3 regions of the Arthrobacter sp. Cza30 genome follow, and region 1 is predicted to be linked to each of the others. Evidence: riboswitches for the same ligand, from Rfam matches in the RefSeq annotation. Region 1 holds a riboswitch; each other region holds the start of a gene.
The links. A riboswitch is a leader RNA that binds a small molecule or an ion and turns the genes downstream of it on or off. The one in region 1 is predicted to bind glycine.
Positions count from the first base shown of each region.

Region 2: linked by a shared signal. The riboswitch ahead of gcvH (glycine cleavage system protein GcvH) and the one ahead of AC5RVZ_RS05120 (glycine cleavage system aminomethyltransferase GcvT) in region 1 are both predicted to bind glycine.
Region 3: linked by a shared signal. The riboswitch ahead of gcvP (aminomethyl-transferring glycine dehydrogenase) and the one ahead of AC5RVZ_RS05120 (glycine cleavage system aminomethyltransferase GcvT) in region 1 are both predicted to bind glycine.

Region 1 is NZ_JBNHGA010000001.1:1,115,290-1,120,753, forward strand. It holds gene nadA (quinolinate synthase NadA) at 1-209, opposite strand, end outside; gene AC5RVZ_RS05110 (NUDIX hydrolase) at 233-952, opposite strand; gene AC5RVZ_RS05115 (MarP family serine protease) at 1,083-2,258, shown strand; glycine riboswitch at 2,302-2,398, shown strand; glycine riboswitch at 2,400-2,523, shown strand; gene AC5RVZ_RS05120 (glycine cleavage system aminomethyltransferase GcvT) at 2,569-3,741, shown strand; gene gcvH (glycine cleavage system protein GcvH) at 3,738-4,145, shown strand; gene gcvP (aminomethyl-transferring glycine dehydrogenase) at 4,157-5,464, shown strand, end outside.
Region 2 is NZ_JBNHGA010000002.1:649,643-655,106, forward strand. It holds gene AC5RVZ_RS08330 (zinc metalloprotease) at 1-744, opposite strand, end outside; gene AC5RVZ_RS08335 (peptidoglycan-binding protein) at 752-1,498, opposite strand; glycine riboswitch at 1,917-2,018, shown strand; gene gcvH (glycine cleavage system protein GcvH) at 2,458-2,844, shown strand; gene glyA (serine hydroxymethyltransferase) at 2,841-4,166, shown strand; gene AC5RVZ_RS08350 (L-serine ammonia-lyase) at 4,175-5,464, shown strand, end outside.
Region 3 is NZ_JBNHGA010000002.1:314,880-320,343, reverse strand. It holds gene AC5RVZ_RS06755 (MFS transporter) at 1-743, shown strand, start outside; gene AC5RVZ_RS06750 (S66 family peptidase) at 780-1,829, shown strand; gene AC5RVZ_RS06745 (mycothiol transferase) at 1,961-2,473, shown strand; glycine riboswitch at 2,600-2,699, shown strand; gene gcvP (aminomethyl-transferring glycine dehydrogenase) at 2,871-5,464, shown strand, end outside.

The DNA of each region.
Region 1 (5,464 bases):
CCCTGTCGGGGGGCGCCGGTGGGGATGACGTCTCCCATCGACGACCCCGGTCCGTAGCCGGGGCGGATGTCGAAGTCCCACGGCCCGGCGGCGAGATCGGTGGTGCATGTCGCGGCGGTCGAGGCGCCGGCGACGATGGCCTGGATGGCGTGATCGACGGAGGCGTCGCGCTGCGGGCGACTCTGAAGGGCGATGTTGACGGCGGGCATGGCGGGCCTTCGTTCTTCGGTGATCAGGGACGGGCGTCGAGCGGACCGCGGTCGGCCAGCTCGACGTCCTGGTTGTAGCGGTACAGCCGCGCCGGACGATGGCTGCCGGTGCGGAAGCGGTCGGTGGGGATGAGCGTGCCGGAGTGCTCGACCTGCCGGCGGAAGTTCGCCGGATCCAGGTGCCGGCCGAGGATCGTCTCGTACACCTCGCGGAGCTCGGCCAGGGTGAACTCGTCAGCGAGCAGGCCGTGCGCGATGCGGCTGTAGCCGACCTTGTTGCGCAGACGCCACAGGGCGTAGCCGACGATCTCGTTGTGATCGAACGCCAGCTGCGGCAGCGCGGAGGCATCGAACCACTCGACGTTCTCGACGGATCCGTCGGGCACCTCGTCGGGTCGGATGAGGGCCCAGTAGACGATGGAGACCACGCGGCTGGGGGAGCGGTCGACGGCGCCGAAGGCATAGAGCTGCTCGAGGTAGCTCGGTGCGAGCCCCGTCGTCTCGGCGAGGGTGCGCGATGCCGCGGCATCCAGGCTCTCATCGACATCGAGCCAGCCGCCGGGGAGCGCCCACAGTCCCTGATGGGGGTCCCGCGTTCGGCGGACGAGCGGAAGCACCACGGCGGTGCCGGCGGAGCCGGGAAGCCGGCGAAGAGTGAAGATCACCGTCGAGACGGCGACGCGGATCGCATCGGCCGCGGCCTCGGCGGCGGACGGGGTGGGAAGGGCGGCGGTTCTGGTCATCGTGACTCTTACTCTCGGCTCGATCATAGTGTCACCATGACCAGAAGCCAAACGCCGTCCCTGACGTTGTGATCGAGGCCGCCTCCCAGGCGACCTCAGTACCCTGGCGGGACAAGCCGAAGGGGTGGGGATGATCGTCGTCGACGTGCTGGTGGTGCTCCTTCTGGTGGGCGCGCTGATCGGCGGCATCCGCCGCGGGTTCTTCGCGAGCATCGGAACGCTCGCGGGCCTTGCCGCCGGCGCCGTCGCCGCGTTCTGGCTCACCCCCATGGTGAACGCCTGGGTGCCCTCAGCCGCGTGGCGCGGCGTCGCGGTGCTCGCCACGGCCGTCGGCCTGCTCATCCTGGGTGCCGCGGCGGGAGCGGCGATCGGGCGCGCGCTGCGCTCCGGCGCCGACCGGCTCAAGCTCCGGGTCATCGAGCGCCTGCTCGGCGGTGCGGCATCCGTCGTGGCGGCGGCGCTCGCGCTGGTTCTCGTCGCGCCGGCCATCGCCGTGGCCGGTGTCCCCGCGGTGTCGGCGGCGGTGGGCTCGTCGGCCGTGCTGCGCGGCCTCGACGCCCTCACGCCCCCGTCGATGGATGCGGCGCTCGCGGAACTGCGCAGCGCCGTGATCGAGGACGGGCTGCCCCGCTTCGGCGAGCTCCTCGGGCCGGGTGCCACCGCGCCCGTCGGCCCTCCGGTCGCGCTGGACGATCCCGAGCTCACCCGGGCCGCGGCATCCGTCGCCCGGGTCTCGGGCACCGCCTACGCGTGCGGCCGCGGCTCCACCGGCACCGGCTTCGTCGTCGCGCCCGACCGCGTCGTCACCAACGCGCACGTCGTCGCCGGCGTGGACACGCCGGTGGTCGAGCTGCCGGGAGGCGTCGCACGAGACGGTCGCATCGTCTACTTCGATCCGGTCGACGACCTCGCCGTCATCGCGGTGGACGGCCTGAGCGCCGAACCGCTTCCGTTCTCGGAGACGCTCGGGCCGGGGACGGCCGCGGCGGTGCAGGGCTATCCGCATGGCGGACCGTTCACCATGGTCAACGCCACGGTGCTCTCGACCGGGACGGCGCCGGTGCCCGACATCTACGGCGGGGCGTTCGCCCCGCGGGAGCTGTACTCCCTCGAAGCCGTCGTGCGGCCCGGCAACTCCGGCGGACCGCTCCTCACCGGCGACGGCGCCGTCGCCGGCGTCGTGTTCGCGCGATCGGAGGACGACCCCGACCGCGGCTTCGCCATAACGATGGCCGAGCTCACGCCCGTCGTCGAGCAGGCCCCCTCGCTGAGCGACGCCGTGTCGAGCGGCCGCTGCACCGGCTGACGACGCCGACCGGTATGCTGGCACCGCAAGTCAATACCGGCCAATGACCCGGGCGGGAGAGCCTCGGCAGCACGATCGTCGAGCACCGAAGGAGCAAGCCTCCCCGCCAATCTCTCAGGTACGCGTACCGTCCGGGCCCGGCCGACTCTGGAAAGCGATTCGAGCGCAGCAGGTCGCGCTGGATCCGCCGACGGTGAAACCCCCGGCATCCTTCGACAAGAGGATGCCGCGGTGAAGCTCTCAGGCCTATGACAGAGGGGGAGTTCACAGACGCCGTCCGGCGTCTGCCCGCCCACGAACGGGAGAACTCATGACCGCACCTCGCACCACGGCCCTGCACGAGCGCCACGCGACGCTCGGTGCGTCCTTCACCGATTTCGGCGGCTGGTCCATGCCCGTGCGGTACACGTCCGACCTCGCCGAGCATCACGCGGTGCGCACGGCCGCGGGCCTGTTCGACATCTCCCACATGGCGGAGTTCCTGATCTCCGGCCGGGACGCCGCCCCCTTCCTCGACTACGCCCTCGCCGGCCGCGTCAGCGCCATGGCCGTCGGCAAGGCCAAGTACTCGCTCGTGCTGGCCGAGGCGGGAGGGATCATCGACGACGTCATCGTCTACCGCATCGCCCAGGAGCGCTTCCTCGTGATCGCCAATGCCGGGAACCGGGATGCCGTCGCGGCGGCGTTCGACGACCGTGCGCGCGGGTTCCGTGCGCCGGGACCGGGGGATCCGCTTCCGGAGGGCTCGTTCGCGTTCGTCTCCGGTCAGCCGCGCGCGCTGGTGGAGGACATCACGGACGCGGCGTCGCTGCTGGCGGTGCAGGGGCCCCGCGCTCGGGCCATCCTCGAGCAGACCCCCGGCATCGAGAGCGTGCGCCCGGCGCTCGAAGAGCTCGGCTACTACGCGTGGGCGTCGGGAACCTTCGACGACGCCCCGCTGTTCGTGGCCCGCACGGGCTACACCGGCGAGGACGGCTTCGAGCTTCTCGTGCCGAACGCCGCGGCACCGGCGCTGTGGGACGCGCTGCTGCGCGCCGGCGAGCCGCACGGCCTCGTCCCGGCAGGACTCGCCGCACGCGACACGCTGCGCCTCGAGGCCGGGATGCCGCTGTACGGCCACGAACTCTCGCTGGACGTCCTGCCGGCTCAGGTGGGCCTGGGTCGAGTGGTCGCCGCAGACAAGGAGGACTTCGTCGGGAAGGGCGGGCTCGGCGCGGCCGAGTCGCGCGACGCGCCGGTCCTCGTCGGGCTGACATCCGAGGGGCGCCGCGCCGGCCGCGCCGGCTACGCCGTGATGGACGGCGACACCGCGGTGGGACAGATCACCAGCGGTGCCCTCAGCCCGACGCTCGGGCATCCCATCGCCATGGCGCTGGTGTCCCCGGCGTGCAGCGACCCCGGCACCGAGCTCTTCATCGACGTGCGAGGAACCCGCATCCCCGCGACCGTGACCACCCTGCCCTTCTACAGGAGGAACAAGTGACCGACCTCAGCCGCCTCAAGTACACCGCCGAGCACGAGTGGGTCGCCTTCGACAGCGACCCGTCGACCACGTCGGGGACGATCACCGCGACCGTCGGCATCACCGACTACGCCGCCGACAAGCTCGGCGACGTCGTGTTCGTCGAGCTGCCCGCCGCGGGATCGGCCGTGGCCTCGGCGACCGTCGTGGGTGAGATCGAATCCACCAAGTCCGTCGGCGAGCTGTACGCGCCCCTGAGCGGCGAAGTCGTCGAGGTCAACGACGCCGTCGTCGACGACCCGTCGCTGGTCAACTCCGACCCGTTCGGCGAGGGATGGCTGCTGAAGATCAGCGTCGACGCCGCGACGGTGACGGGCCTGCTCGACCGCGACGCGTACGTCGCGCTCACGGGTGGCGCCGAGTGAACGAGACCATCATGCCGCCGGCGGGCGCACCCGCGGGCTTCGCGGCCCGCCACATCGGAACGGATGCCGCAGCACAGCGCGTCATGCTCGACACGCTCGGCTTCGACTCGGTCGACGCTCTCGTGCGCGCCGCGGTCCCGGCATCGATCCAGACGACGCCGCGCGAGACGAGCAGCATTCCGCGCCCCGCCAGCGAGGCGGAGGCGCTGGCGGAGCTACGCGCGCTGGCGTCGCAGAACCGTCTCGCGCGTCCGATGATCGGCCTGGGCTACTACGACACCTTCACGCCGTCGGTGATCGCGCGCAACGTGCTCGAGAACCCGTCCTGGTACACCGCGTACACGCCGTATCAGCCCGAGATCTCGCAGGGACGCCTCGAGGCGCTCATCAACTTCCAGACGATGGTCACCGATCTCACCGGCCTCGCGACGGCGAACGCGTCGATGCTCGACGAGCCCACCGCCGTGGTCGAGGGCATGCTCGTGGCAAGGCGCGCCTCGAAGTCGGCATCCGACGTCTTCGTCGTCGACGCCGATGCCCTGCCCCAGACCAAGGCCCTGCTGCGGCATCGCGCCACGGCGGTCGGCATCGAGCTCGTCGAGCTCGACCTCGCGCACGGTGCGACGCTGCCCGATGAGCTCTTCGGCGTGTTCCTGCAGTACCCGGGCGCCTCGGGGAACGTCTGGGACCCCGCCGGGGTGGTCGATGCCGCCCACGTCGCGGGCGGTCTGGTCGTCGTCGCGGCGGACCTGCTCGCCCTGACGCTGCTGCGGTCGCCCGGCTCGTTCGGCGCGGACGTCGCCGTCGGCACGACGCAGCGGTTCGGCGTGCCGCTGGGCTTCGGAGGTCCGCACGCCGGATACATGGCGGTCCGCCAGGGTCTGGAGCGTCAGCTCCCCGGGCGTCTGGTGGGAGTCTCGCGGGACGCCGCCGGGCACCCCGCGTACCGGCTGGCCCTGCAGACGCGCGAGCAGCACATCCGCCGCGAGAAGGCGACGTCGAACATCTGCACCTCCCAGGTGCTGCTGGCCGTGATGGCCGCGATGTACGCGGTCTACCACGGCCCGGACGGCCTCCGGGCCATCGCCACCGAGGTCGCCCAGAAGGCCGAGGCGCTCGCCGACCGGCTGCGCTCGTACGGCCTGTCGCTGGCATCCGACTCGTTCTTCGACACCATCCGCGTGACCACGCCCGGTCCCGCCCGCCGCGTGATCGAGCGCGCCCGCTCACTGGGGTACCAGCTGTTCTGGGCCGACGACGCGACCGTGGGGGTCTCGGTGGACGAGACCACCACCGCGGATGACCTCGCCGCTGTCGCG
Region 2 (5,464 bases), on a different contig from region 1:
TCCCAGCCGGTAGGAGTCTGTGACATCGGTGTAGAAGGCGGGCCAGATCAGGTACAGGCCCACGCCCATGGCTCCCGGGGTTGCGCCGCCGCGGCGCGCGCCGGCGGCATGGCCGAACTCGTGGAAGCCGGCCGAAAGGAGGGTGATGGCGAACACCAAAAGCAGCAGCCCGGGGTTGGCGAAGGCTTGGTGCGTTGCCGAGCCGAGGCCCTTGACCATGAGCACCCACCAGCACGCCGCCAGGAAGGCCAAGGTCACGGGCAGGGCGATCAGCGGGTGGAAGAGGACGGCGAACGGAGCGGTCAGCTTCCGGGTCAGCGCGGGATCCGTGACCGTGTAGCGGAACCGCATGCCCAGCAGCGGGCTGGCCTTTTTGACTTCGGGCTGCGAGCCGTCCGCGAGCCGCAGCAGGCCCAGCGGCAGCAGCTGCTTTTCCATCAGGGTCTGCACGTTTCCGGCAGTGATCAGCCGGCCGGACGTCTCGCCGGCGTGTTCGGCAATTTGGTCGAGGTTTCGGGAGCCGTCCACGCCCTCCAGGACCGCATACAGGAGTGGGGTGAGCTGGAGCGTCTGGCCGTCTGCGCGCCGGACCAGGGCGGGCGGCTCCCGGTAGCCGGATCCCTGTGCCGGTCCGAGGAGTTGCACGCCCTCGGCCAGCGTCGGGACGTCAACCGAAGGGGCAGCCGGCCGGCCGCCGGGCAGCGGGTCACTCTTGGCCGGCGGCCGGCTCGGACTGATGCTCATTCAGGGACTATTGTTCGAGATCGGACTGCTGGCCGGCGCTGGCCTCGGCGCTGCCGTCAATCTGCTGGTTGATGATGGCGTCCTGCTGCGCCACCGCGACGGCGTTGCTGTCGACCGAACCGATATTCGCGGCCACCGCGGCGTCGATCGGCGCGGCAACGTTGGCGTTGGCGGCAACGGCGCCGTTGATCGGGGCGGCAATATCGGCGTCCGCGGCCAGATTAACGTTGACGTTGAGCAGGTTCCCGTCGAGGGTCGACCCAAGGCCTTCCGTGACGGATCCGGTGTCGGGCAGGGTGCCGTCGGGAAGCAGCGCAGGGGCAGTTGCCTCCTGCCCGGTGGCCTTCTGGGCAAGGCCAGAATCACCGACGGCGGCGCCCGTCCCGGCAGCGGACCCGGCCGTAGTCCCGGCATCCTCCACAGTGTCATTGCCCTGGTCGATGGTGCTGTCCTGGGTGGACTCGGCGGTCGCGTCGGCGGTGATGCCCTGGTTGATGATGACTCCCTGGTCGGACAGGGCCTGCGCCGTGGAGCCGGCCGAGAGGAGGTTGGCCGAGGCCGCGGCATCGATGGGGGCCGCCACGTTGGCGTTCGCCGCGACGGCCAGGTCGATCGGCGCGGCCGCATCGATGGCCAGGTCGAGATCGGCATTCAGATCCAGGATGGACGCGACTTCCTTGTCCGGCAGCGCGGTCCCGGACTGCGATTCGAGTTCCTCCGGCGATAGCGGCGTGCGTCCCATGTCGTTGCTCATCAAAATCTCCGTCTCCGGCGCAAAGCGCCATTCGTTCCAACCCGTTGTCGAAACCTGTCGACTCTTGTCAACGGCCCGGCGGTACCGGCGCCTTGGTCATCAGCCTTCCTCTCGACGACATCAACGGAAAGCATACTGATGAATCCATTCATTGTGTAGGCATCGGCGTTCTCCCGGACGCGCAGCGGCGCACGCGACCCTGGACGGGTGCCGGCACTACCGGAGAGGCGGCCGGCGAGATCGGAGAGTGGCGGCCGCCGGGACCGGAGAGTGACGGCTAGCGGGACGGGACCTTGAATTGGCGGCCGGCGCAAACCTTGGAGCGGCGACGGGGCCCGATGTTTGGCGGCGGCAATTTGGGATCCCACCGGCCCTGCGTGTAGGGTGTGAGGCGAATCACCCACAACTGAATGCCTTTCGAACCGCGGCGGGAGAGTCCTCTCCGCACACCATCCGGGCAGGCGCCGTAGGAGCAAATCCTCCCCAGGAATCTCTCAGGCCCATGTACCGCCGCGGCGAGGCAACTCTGGAAAGCAGTCAGGCAGCAGCCTGGCTCACCGACGGTGCAAGCGGAACACACTCCGCGGAATCTCTCAGGTCAGATACAGAGCGGGGAGGAACCCCAATCCCAGCCGAGCCCTCGGGCCGGCCCGATCTTGGAGTTCCTCATGACTTCCTACCTGCAGCGGCGCGTCCTCCGCAGACATTCAAAGACTTGGTTGCCGGCCCTGGCCCCACCTTGATCCCCGCCCCGTCGTTCCCGGTGCCCGGCGCCCTGATCCTCGAGCCAAGGAGTCCGGGGATCTGGCGGCCAGCGACCGCTTCATCGAAGCCATGATCGCCGTCCGCACGTGCTTCCGCGCACTAAGCGTCACGGCGAACAAAAACGGGTGCACTACAGGGGCCGAGGCGACCTCCTCTCATCTCCTCAACAAAAGCGTGTTAAGAAAGGCATCACAGTGAGCAAAGTCAACGCCGAACTACGATACTCCGCGGAGCACGAATGGGTGGCCGCCGACGGTTCCGGCCCGTCCAGGATCGGCGTCTCTGCCGTGGCAACCGAGGCGCTGGGCGACATCGTGTACGTGGATCTCCCCGAGGTCGGTACCGTCGTGACGGCCGGCGAGACCTGCGGTGAAATCGAGTCCACCAAGTCCGTTTCGGACCTCTACTCCCCGGTGACCGGCGAGGTCATCGAAGTCAACGGCGACGCCGTGGCCGATCCCGCCGTGATCAACGATGACCCCTACGGTGCCGGCTGGCTGTTCACCGTCCAGGTGTCGGAGGAAGGCCCGCTGCTCTCCGCCGAGGAGTACGCCTCCGCCAACGGTGGTGAAGTAGCATGACCGCGGCAATGACGGCGGTCGCCAGCACCAGCCTGAACGCGGACCTGGGTGTCCTCGATCCGGAAATCGCCGCCCAGATCGACAATGAGCTGCGCCGCCAGCAGTCCGGGCTGGAAATGATCGCCTCGGAGAACCACACCCCCGTCGCCGTCATGCAGGCGCAGGGCTCGGTGCTGACCAACAAGTACGCCGAGGGTTACCCGGGGCGCCGGTACTACGGCGGCTGCGAGCACGTCGACGTGATCGAGCAGCTGGCCATCGACCGGGTCAAGGAGCTGTTCGGCGCCGGCTTCGCCAACGTCCAGCCGCACTCCGGCGCGCAGGCCAACGCCTCTGTGATGCACGCCCTGATCAAGCCCGGCGACACGATCCTGGGCCTGAACCTGGCCCACGGCGGGCACCTGACCCACGGCATGAAGATCAACTTCTCCGGCAGGCTCTACAACGTGGCCGCCTACGGCGTCTCCGAGGAGGACCACCGGGTCGACATGGCGGAGGTGGAGCGGCTGGCGCACGCGCACCAGCCGCAGCTGATCATCGCCGGCTGGTCCGCCTACCCGCGCGAACTCGACTTCGCGGAATTCCGCCGGATCGCCGACGACGTCGGGGCGTACCTGATGGTGGACATGGCGCACATCGCCGGCCTGGTGGCCGCCGGCCTGCACGCCAGCCCGGTGCCGCACGCCCACGTGGTCACGTCCACCACGCACAAGACGCTGGCGGGTCCGCGCGGCGGCATCATCCTGACCAACGAGGCGGACATCGCCAAGAAGATCAATTCCGCGGTGTTCCCCGGCCAGCAGGGCGGGCCGCTCGAACACGTCATCGCGGGCAAGGCCGTGGCGTTCAAGGTTGCCGCCTCCGAAGAATTCGCCGACCGCCAGCAGCGCACGCTGGCGGGCGCACGCATCCTGGCCGAGCGGCTGTCGCAGCAGGACGTCGCGGAGAAGGGCATCACGGTGCTGACCGGCGGCACCGACGTGCACCTGGTCCTGGTTGACCTGCGCAATTCCGAGCTGGACGGCCAGCAGGGCGAGGACCTGCTGGCGGCCATCGACATCACGGTGAACCGCAACGCGGTGCCGTTCGACCCGCGGCCGCCCATGGTCACCTCCGGCCTGCGCATCGGCACGCCGGCGCTGGCCACCCGCGGCTTCGGCGACGCGGCGTTCCGCGAGGTCGCGGACATCATCGCCGAGGCCCTCATCGCCGGGCCGGCCGCTGACCTGTCCGGTATGAAGACCCGGGTGGAGGCACTGGCCCAGGCGCATCCGCTCTACCCGGACCTGGCACCGGTTTCCACGCCCACCGAAGGGCGCTGAGGAGCCTCATGGCCGTAGGCGTCTTCGACCTCTTTACCGTAGGCATCGGTCCGTCCAGTTCGCACACCGTCGGTCCGATGCGGGCGGCCGCCGTCTTTGCCGGTGAACTGGTGTCACGCGGCGTGCTGGACCGGGTGGCAGGGCTGCGGGTGGACCTGTACGGGTCCCTCGCGGCCACCGGCCGCGGCCACGGCACGTTCACGGCGGTGATGCTCGGGCTGGAAGGTTTCCAGCCCGAGCAGATCCTGCCGGACGACGTCGAATCCCGGCTGGCAAAGATGGCCTCGACCGGCGAGTTGCAGTTGTGCGCGCGGGTCGAGGGCTCGGCCGGACGGGTCCTGGACTACCGGGTCGAGGACATGGTGCAGCATCCGCTCACCGTGCTGCCCCGGCACACCAACGGGATGAAATTCCAGGTGACCGACGACGCCGGCGCCGTCCTTCACGAGGCGACGTTCTTTTCCGTGGGCGGCGGCTTCGTGGTCCGCGACGGCGAGGAAGGTGCGGCGGCCCGGGAGCTCGATGCCGCCCAGGAGACGCTCCCCTACCCCTTCCGGACGGCGGCGGAACTGCTGAAACACTGCCGCAACACCGGCCTGGGCATCAGCGACATCATGATGCTCAACGAGAAGGCCTCGCGCTCCGAGGCGGAGATCCGTGCCGGCTTGATCCACATCTGGCAGGTGATGGAGGACTGCAAGGACTCCGCCATCAGGCGCGAAGGTTTCCTGCCCGGCGGGCTGAACGTCCGCCGCCGGGCCCCGGCCTGGCATGAGCGGCTGCGCAAGGAGGACAAGGACCGGGACCACAAATACTGGCAGGAATGGGTCAACCTGGTGGCCCTGGCCGTGAACGAGGAGAACGCCTCGGGAGGCCGCGTCGTCACCGCACCGACCAACGGAGCGGCCGGCATCATCCCCGCGGTCATGTTCTACGCCACGCACTACGCGCCGGGCATGGACAAGGCGACGCAGGCGGACAAGGAAGACGTCATCGTGAAATTCCTGTTGGCGGCCGCCGCCGTCGGGGTCCTCTACAAGGAGCAGGCCTCCATCTCCGGCGCCGAGGTCGGCTGCCAGGGCGAAGTGGGTTCCGCGTCCTCCATGGCCGCAGCGGGACTGGCCGAGGTGATGGGCGGCAGTCCCGCGCAGGTGGAAAATGCCGCCGAGATCGCGATGGAGCACAACCTGGGGCTGACCTGCGACCCGATCGGCGGCCTGGTGCAGATCCCCTGCATTGAGCGCAACGCCATCGGCGCCGCCAAAGCCGTGAACGCGGCCAAGATGGCGCTCTGGGGC
Region 3 (5,464 bases), on a different contig from region 1:
CCGGTACGGGAGTTGGCCCCGGCGCTGCCGGCCCCGGGCCTGGGTCCGGCCCCGGGCTTGGGTCCGGCCCCGCAGGGCCCGGCGGGCCGCCCGCTGCGGAAGCCTCGTGGCCCGCAGCGGAAGCCCGGGCCGGTTCCGTCGGGACGACGGCGGTCCGCGTCTGGCGCTCGTCGGTCGCCTGGGGCCTCGCCCTGGTGTTTGCCGGCACCTTGTCGAACATGTTTGCCATGTTCACGTGGTTGCCGCCGTTGCTGGTGGACAGCGGGATGTTGCCCGCGACGGCGGGCACCATGCTGGCCTACTACGCCATCCTGGGCCTGCCCACCAGCCTGTTGGTGGTGCCGCTGATCGCCGGGCGGCTGCGCAATCCGCTGGGCCTGGGCCTGCTGTTCATCGGCTTCTACGCGGCCGGATACGCCGGGCTGCTGCTGTCACCCTCGTTCGGCACCTGGTTGTGGATCACCCTGGCGGGGCTCGGCCAGGGCACCTTTGCGCTGGCCCTGCTGCTGGTGAACCTCCGGACCCGCACCACGGCCGGCGCGGGGCGGCTCTCCGGGTTCGCGCAAGGCATCGGCTACACGGTCGCCTGCGCCGGCCCGCTGATGTTCGGGCTGCTGCGCGAGGCCAGCGGCGGCTGGGGTGCCTCCTTCGGACTGCTGGGCGGTGCCTTGCTCATCCTGGCCGTGGGCCTGGTCATCGTGGGGCGGCCCCGCTATCTGGAGGATTCGGCCCGGGATGAATAGCGGCCGCTTAGGCACAGCCCGTGGTTGGATGGGGAAATGCCGAGCCATGCCCGCGTATCCCCGCCCAAGCTTGAGCCCGGTGACCGGGTCGCGGTTCTCTCCCCGTCCTTTGCTGCCCCGGGGTTCGCGCCGGATGTCCACGAGCAGGCGATGCGTCGACTCAGCGCCGAAACGGGGCTGGTCCCCGTGGAATACCCGACGACCCGGAAGCTTGGCGCTTCCGCCGCGGAACGCGCCGCGGATCTACACGCCGCTTTGTCCGACCCGGCTATCCGGGCCATCCTCGCGACCATAGGCGGCGACGACCAGGTAGCCCTCATTCCCCATCTGGACGCCGGCCTCGCCGCCGCGAACCCCAAGATCTTCATGGGCTACAGCGACAACACGAACCTCTTGAACTGGCTGTGGTCGCTCGGGATAGCGGGCTACTACGGGGGCTCGACCCAGGTGCACCTCGGCGCCGGACCGCACATTGACGACCAGCACCTCGCCTCGCTGAAGGCCGCGCTGTTGACGGGCGGTGAGCTGGAAATTATGGACCCGGGAGAGTCCGAGGACTTCGGGCCGGACTGGCTGACGCCGCAAGCCCTTGTCGACTTCGGCGAACGGGAACCCACGCAGCCGTGGACCTGGGCGGGGCCCGAGCGGGAAGCGACCGGCCGCACGTGGGGCGGCTGCCTGGAAGTCATCGATCAGCTGGCCATGGCCGACCGGCTTCCGCCTCGGGAAGCCCTCGAGGGGTCGATCCTGATCCTTGAAACCAGCGAGGAGTTGCCTCCGGCAGCGTGGGTCAAGAGATGGGTCCGGGCATTGGGGGAACGGGGCGTCCTCTCGGCCGTGGAAGGAGTGCTCGTCGCCCGGCCGCCGGTGAGCAGTCACGGTACGGTCCCGCCGGCGGAGGAGCGGGCACGGCTCCGCGCCGCGCAACGCGATGCAGTCCTCGCCGAGATGAAGCGCTACAACGACCACGCCGTCGTCTGCGTCGGAGTCCCGTTCGGCCATACCCGTCCGCAATGGATCGTGCCCTACGGCGGGACAATGCGGCTCAATGGCCGAGATCGAACCATCACGGCCGATTACAGTTGACCGCCGGGTGGCAGGCGGTCCGGGCGGCGGATGCGCGGGCACCGGGACCGCCCCCCCTGCCGGCGGGCACGCATTCCTCGCCGCGGCCCCGGCCGGTAAGCTGGCGCCACAGTCGACCGGCGGGAGGCGCCATGAAGTTCAACGACCTGCTCGCAGATGCCTACGGCAGGATCCAGGAACGCGTCCACTTCGTGTTGGACGGGCTGGACGCCGGACAGTTGGCCACCCGGCCCGGCGGCGACAGCAACTCGATCGCCTGGCTGGTCTGGCATCTGACGCGCATCCAGGACGACCATATTGCCGATGTCGCCGGCACGGACCAGTACTGGCTGACCGGCTGGGCGGAGCGGTTCGACCTGCCGCTGCCGCGAAAAGACCATGGCTACGGCCACACGTCCGAGCAGGTAGCGGCCGTCCGGGTCGAATCGGCCGACCTGCTGCGCGGCTATTACGACGACGTCCATGCCGGCACCCTGAAGTACCTCGCCGGGCTGAGCGAGGATGACCTGGACCGGATCGTGGACACCCGGTGGGACCCGCACGTCAGCCTGGGGGTGCGGCTGGTCAGCGTCCTGGACGACTGCCTGGAGCACATCGGGCAGGCCGCCTACGTGAAGGGCATGCTCTCGCGCACCGAAGCGTAGCCGCGGCCACGCGGGTTCCGGCGCCCCCGCGGCGGCCGCACACCGCGCCGTCGGGCGTCGCCGCCTTGTTGCCCGCCAGCCGCTGGACTACCATTCAAGGAGTCAGACACAACTGCATACAGCCTTCGACATGCGGCGGGAGAGTCCTGCTGGGTACCAGTCAGCAGGCGCCGTAGGAGCAATACCTCCCCAGGAATCTCTCAGGCCCCTGTACCGCCGCGGAGAGGCAACTCTGGAAAGCAGCCGGACCGTTCAGGACCGGCTCACCGACGGTGCAAGCAGGAGGCGGCCCCCTGGGCCGCAGCCTGCGGAATCTCTCAGGTTCAGTCACAGAGCGGGGAGGAACCCTTCACTACCGGCATGGTCCGCCCAGCCGGGGATAACTGGAGTTCCTCACATGACGGCTAAGTCCACCAGCGCTACCCGGCCCGGCAGCGCCTCCTTCACCGACCGACACATTGGTCCGCGCCGGAACGACGCGGAAACCATGCTCAAGCAGTTGGGCTACGGCAGCATCGACGACCTGGTGGACGCGGCCGTGCCCGCCGACATCCGCCAGCAGGAACCGCTGGCGCTGCCCGCCGCCCGCAGCGAGTCCCAGGTCCTCGGGGACCTGCGCGCCCTCGCCGCGAAGAACGTGACGGCCGTGCAGATGATCGGCCAGGGCTACTACGACACCATCACGCCGCCGGTGATCCGCCGCAATGTGGTGGAGGACCCGGCCTGGTACACCGCCTACACGCCCTACCAGCCGGAAATCTCGCAGGGCCGGCTGGAGGCGCTGCTGAACTTCCAGACCATGGTCCAGGACCTCACCGCGCTGCCGATCGCCAACGCCTCGCTGCTGGACGAAGCCACCGCCGTGGCCGAAGCGGTGCTGCTGATGCGCCGGTCCAACAAGTCCAAGTCCGCCGGCAAGACCGTGCTGGACGCGGACCTGCTGCCGCAGACCATCGCCGTCGTCAAGGGCCGGGCCGAAGCGCTGGACTTCGACGTAGAGGTTGCCGACCTCTCCGCTGGCCTGCCGGACGGCGACATCTCGGGCATCGTGCTGCAGCAGCCGGGAGCCTCCGGCCGGGTGTTCGACCAGGCTCCGGTGATCGCGCAGGCCAAGGAGCGCGGCGCCTTGGTCACCGTGGCCGCCGACCTGCTGGCGCTGACCCTGATCACGCCGCCCGGCGAGCAGGGCGCGGACATCGCCGTCGGCAACACCCAGCGTTTCGGCGTGCCGCTCTTCTTCGGCGGCCCGCACGCCGCCTACATGGCCGTCCGCAAGGGGCTGGAGCGCTCCTTGCCCGGCCGCCTGGTGGGCGTCTCGAAGGACGACGCCGGCCGCCCCGCCTACCGCCTGGCGCTGCAGACCCGTGAGCAGCACATCCGCCGCGAGAAGGCCACCTCCAACATCTGCACCGCGCAGGCGCTGCTGGCCGTCGTTGCCAGCATGTACGCCGTCTACCACGGCCCCGAGGGCCTGAAGGCGATCGCGCAGCACGCCAATGAGGCCGCCCGCACCCTGGCCGGCGCGCTCACCGGCGCCGGCTACGCGCTGGCGGCCGACCGGTTCTTCGACACCCTCACGGTGAAGGCTCCGGGCAAGGCCGCGGAAGTCGCCGCCGCCGCGGAGGCCAAGGGCGTGAACCTGCGCCGCATCGACGCCGACCACGTTGGCATTTCCGCCGATGAAACAACGACGCCGGAGCACCTCACCCTGGTCGCGGAGGCCTTTGGCGTGGAGGACGCCGCCGGCAAGATCGCCGAAGCGGCGGAGAACACCGGCTTCGAACTGCCGGACGACCTGCTGCGCAGCTCCTCCTACCTGGACCATCCGGTGTTCCACAGCCACCGCTCCGAGACCCAGATGCTGCGCTACCTGCGCCGGCTGTCGGACCGCGACCTGGCCCTGGACCGGACCATGATCCCGCTGGGCTCGTGCACCATGAAGCTGAACGCGACTGCGGAAATGGAGGCGATGACCTGGCCGGAATTCGCGTCCATCCACCCGTTCGCCCCGGCCAGCCAGACCGCCGGCTGGCGAGAGCTGATCACCGATCTGGAGGAACGCCTCGCGGCGATCACCGGCTACGCCGGCGTCTCCATCCAGCCCAACGCCGGTTCGCAGGGCGAATACGCCGGCCTGCTCGCCATCCGCCGCTACCACCTGGCCAACGGCGACGACCAGCGCGACGTCTGCCTGATCCCCGCCTCCGCGCACGGCACCAACGCCGCCTCGGCCGTGCTGGCCGGCATGAAGGTCGTAGTGGTCGCGACGGCACCGGACGGCACCATCGACCACGCCGACCTGCGCGCGAAGATCGACCAGCACGCCGACGCGCTGTCGGCCATCATGATCACTTATCCGTCGACGCACGGCGTGTACGACGCCGATGTGCGCGACGTGTGCGAGGCGGTCCATGCCGCCGGCGGGCAGGTGTACATCGACGGGGCCAACCTCAACGCGCTGGTAGGACTCGCGCAGCCGGGCAAGTTCGGCGGCGACGTCTCCCACCTGAACCTGCACAAGACCTTCTGCATCCCGCACGGCGGCGGCGGCCCCGGCGTCGGGCCGGTAGCGGTGGCCGAACACCTGGTGCCGTTCCTGCCGGGCAACGCCGCGCTGGCCGAACACGAAGGCAAGGGCGTGCCCGTCTCGGCCAGCGAGTACGGCTCGGCCGGCGTGCTGCCGATCTCCTGGGCCTACGTGGCCATGATGGGGGCAGAGGGCCTGACCGAGGCAACGAAGAGCGCCCTGCTGGCCGCCAACTACGTCGCCGCCCGGCTGAACGAGCACTTCCCGGTGCTCTACACCGGCAACGACGGGCTGGTCGCGCACGAGTGCATCCTGGACCTGCGCGAACTCACCGCCAAGTCGGGGGTGACCGCCGAGGACGTGGCCAAGCGCCTGATCGACTATGGCTTCCACGCGCCCACCCTGTCCTTCCCCGTGGCCGGCACCCTGATGGTGGAGCCGACCGAGTCCGAGGACCTGGCGGA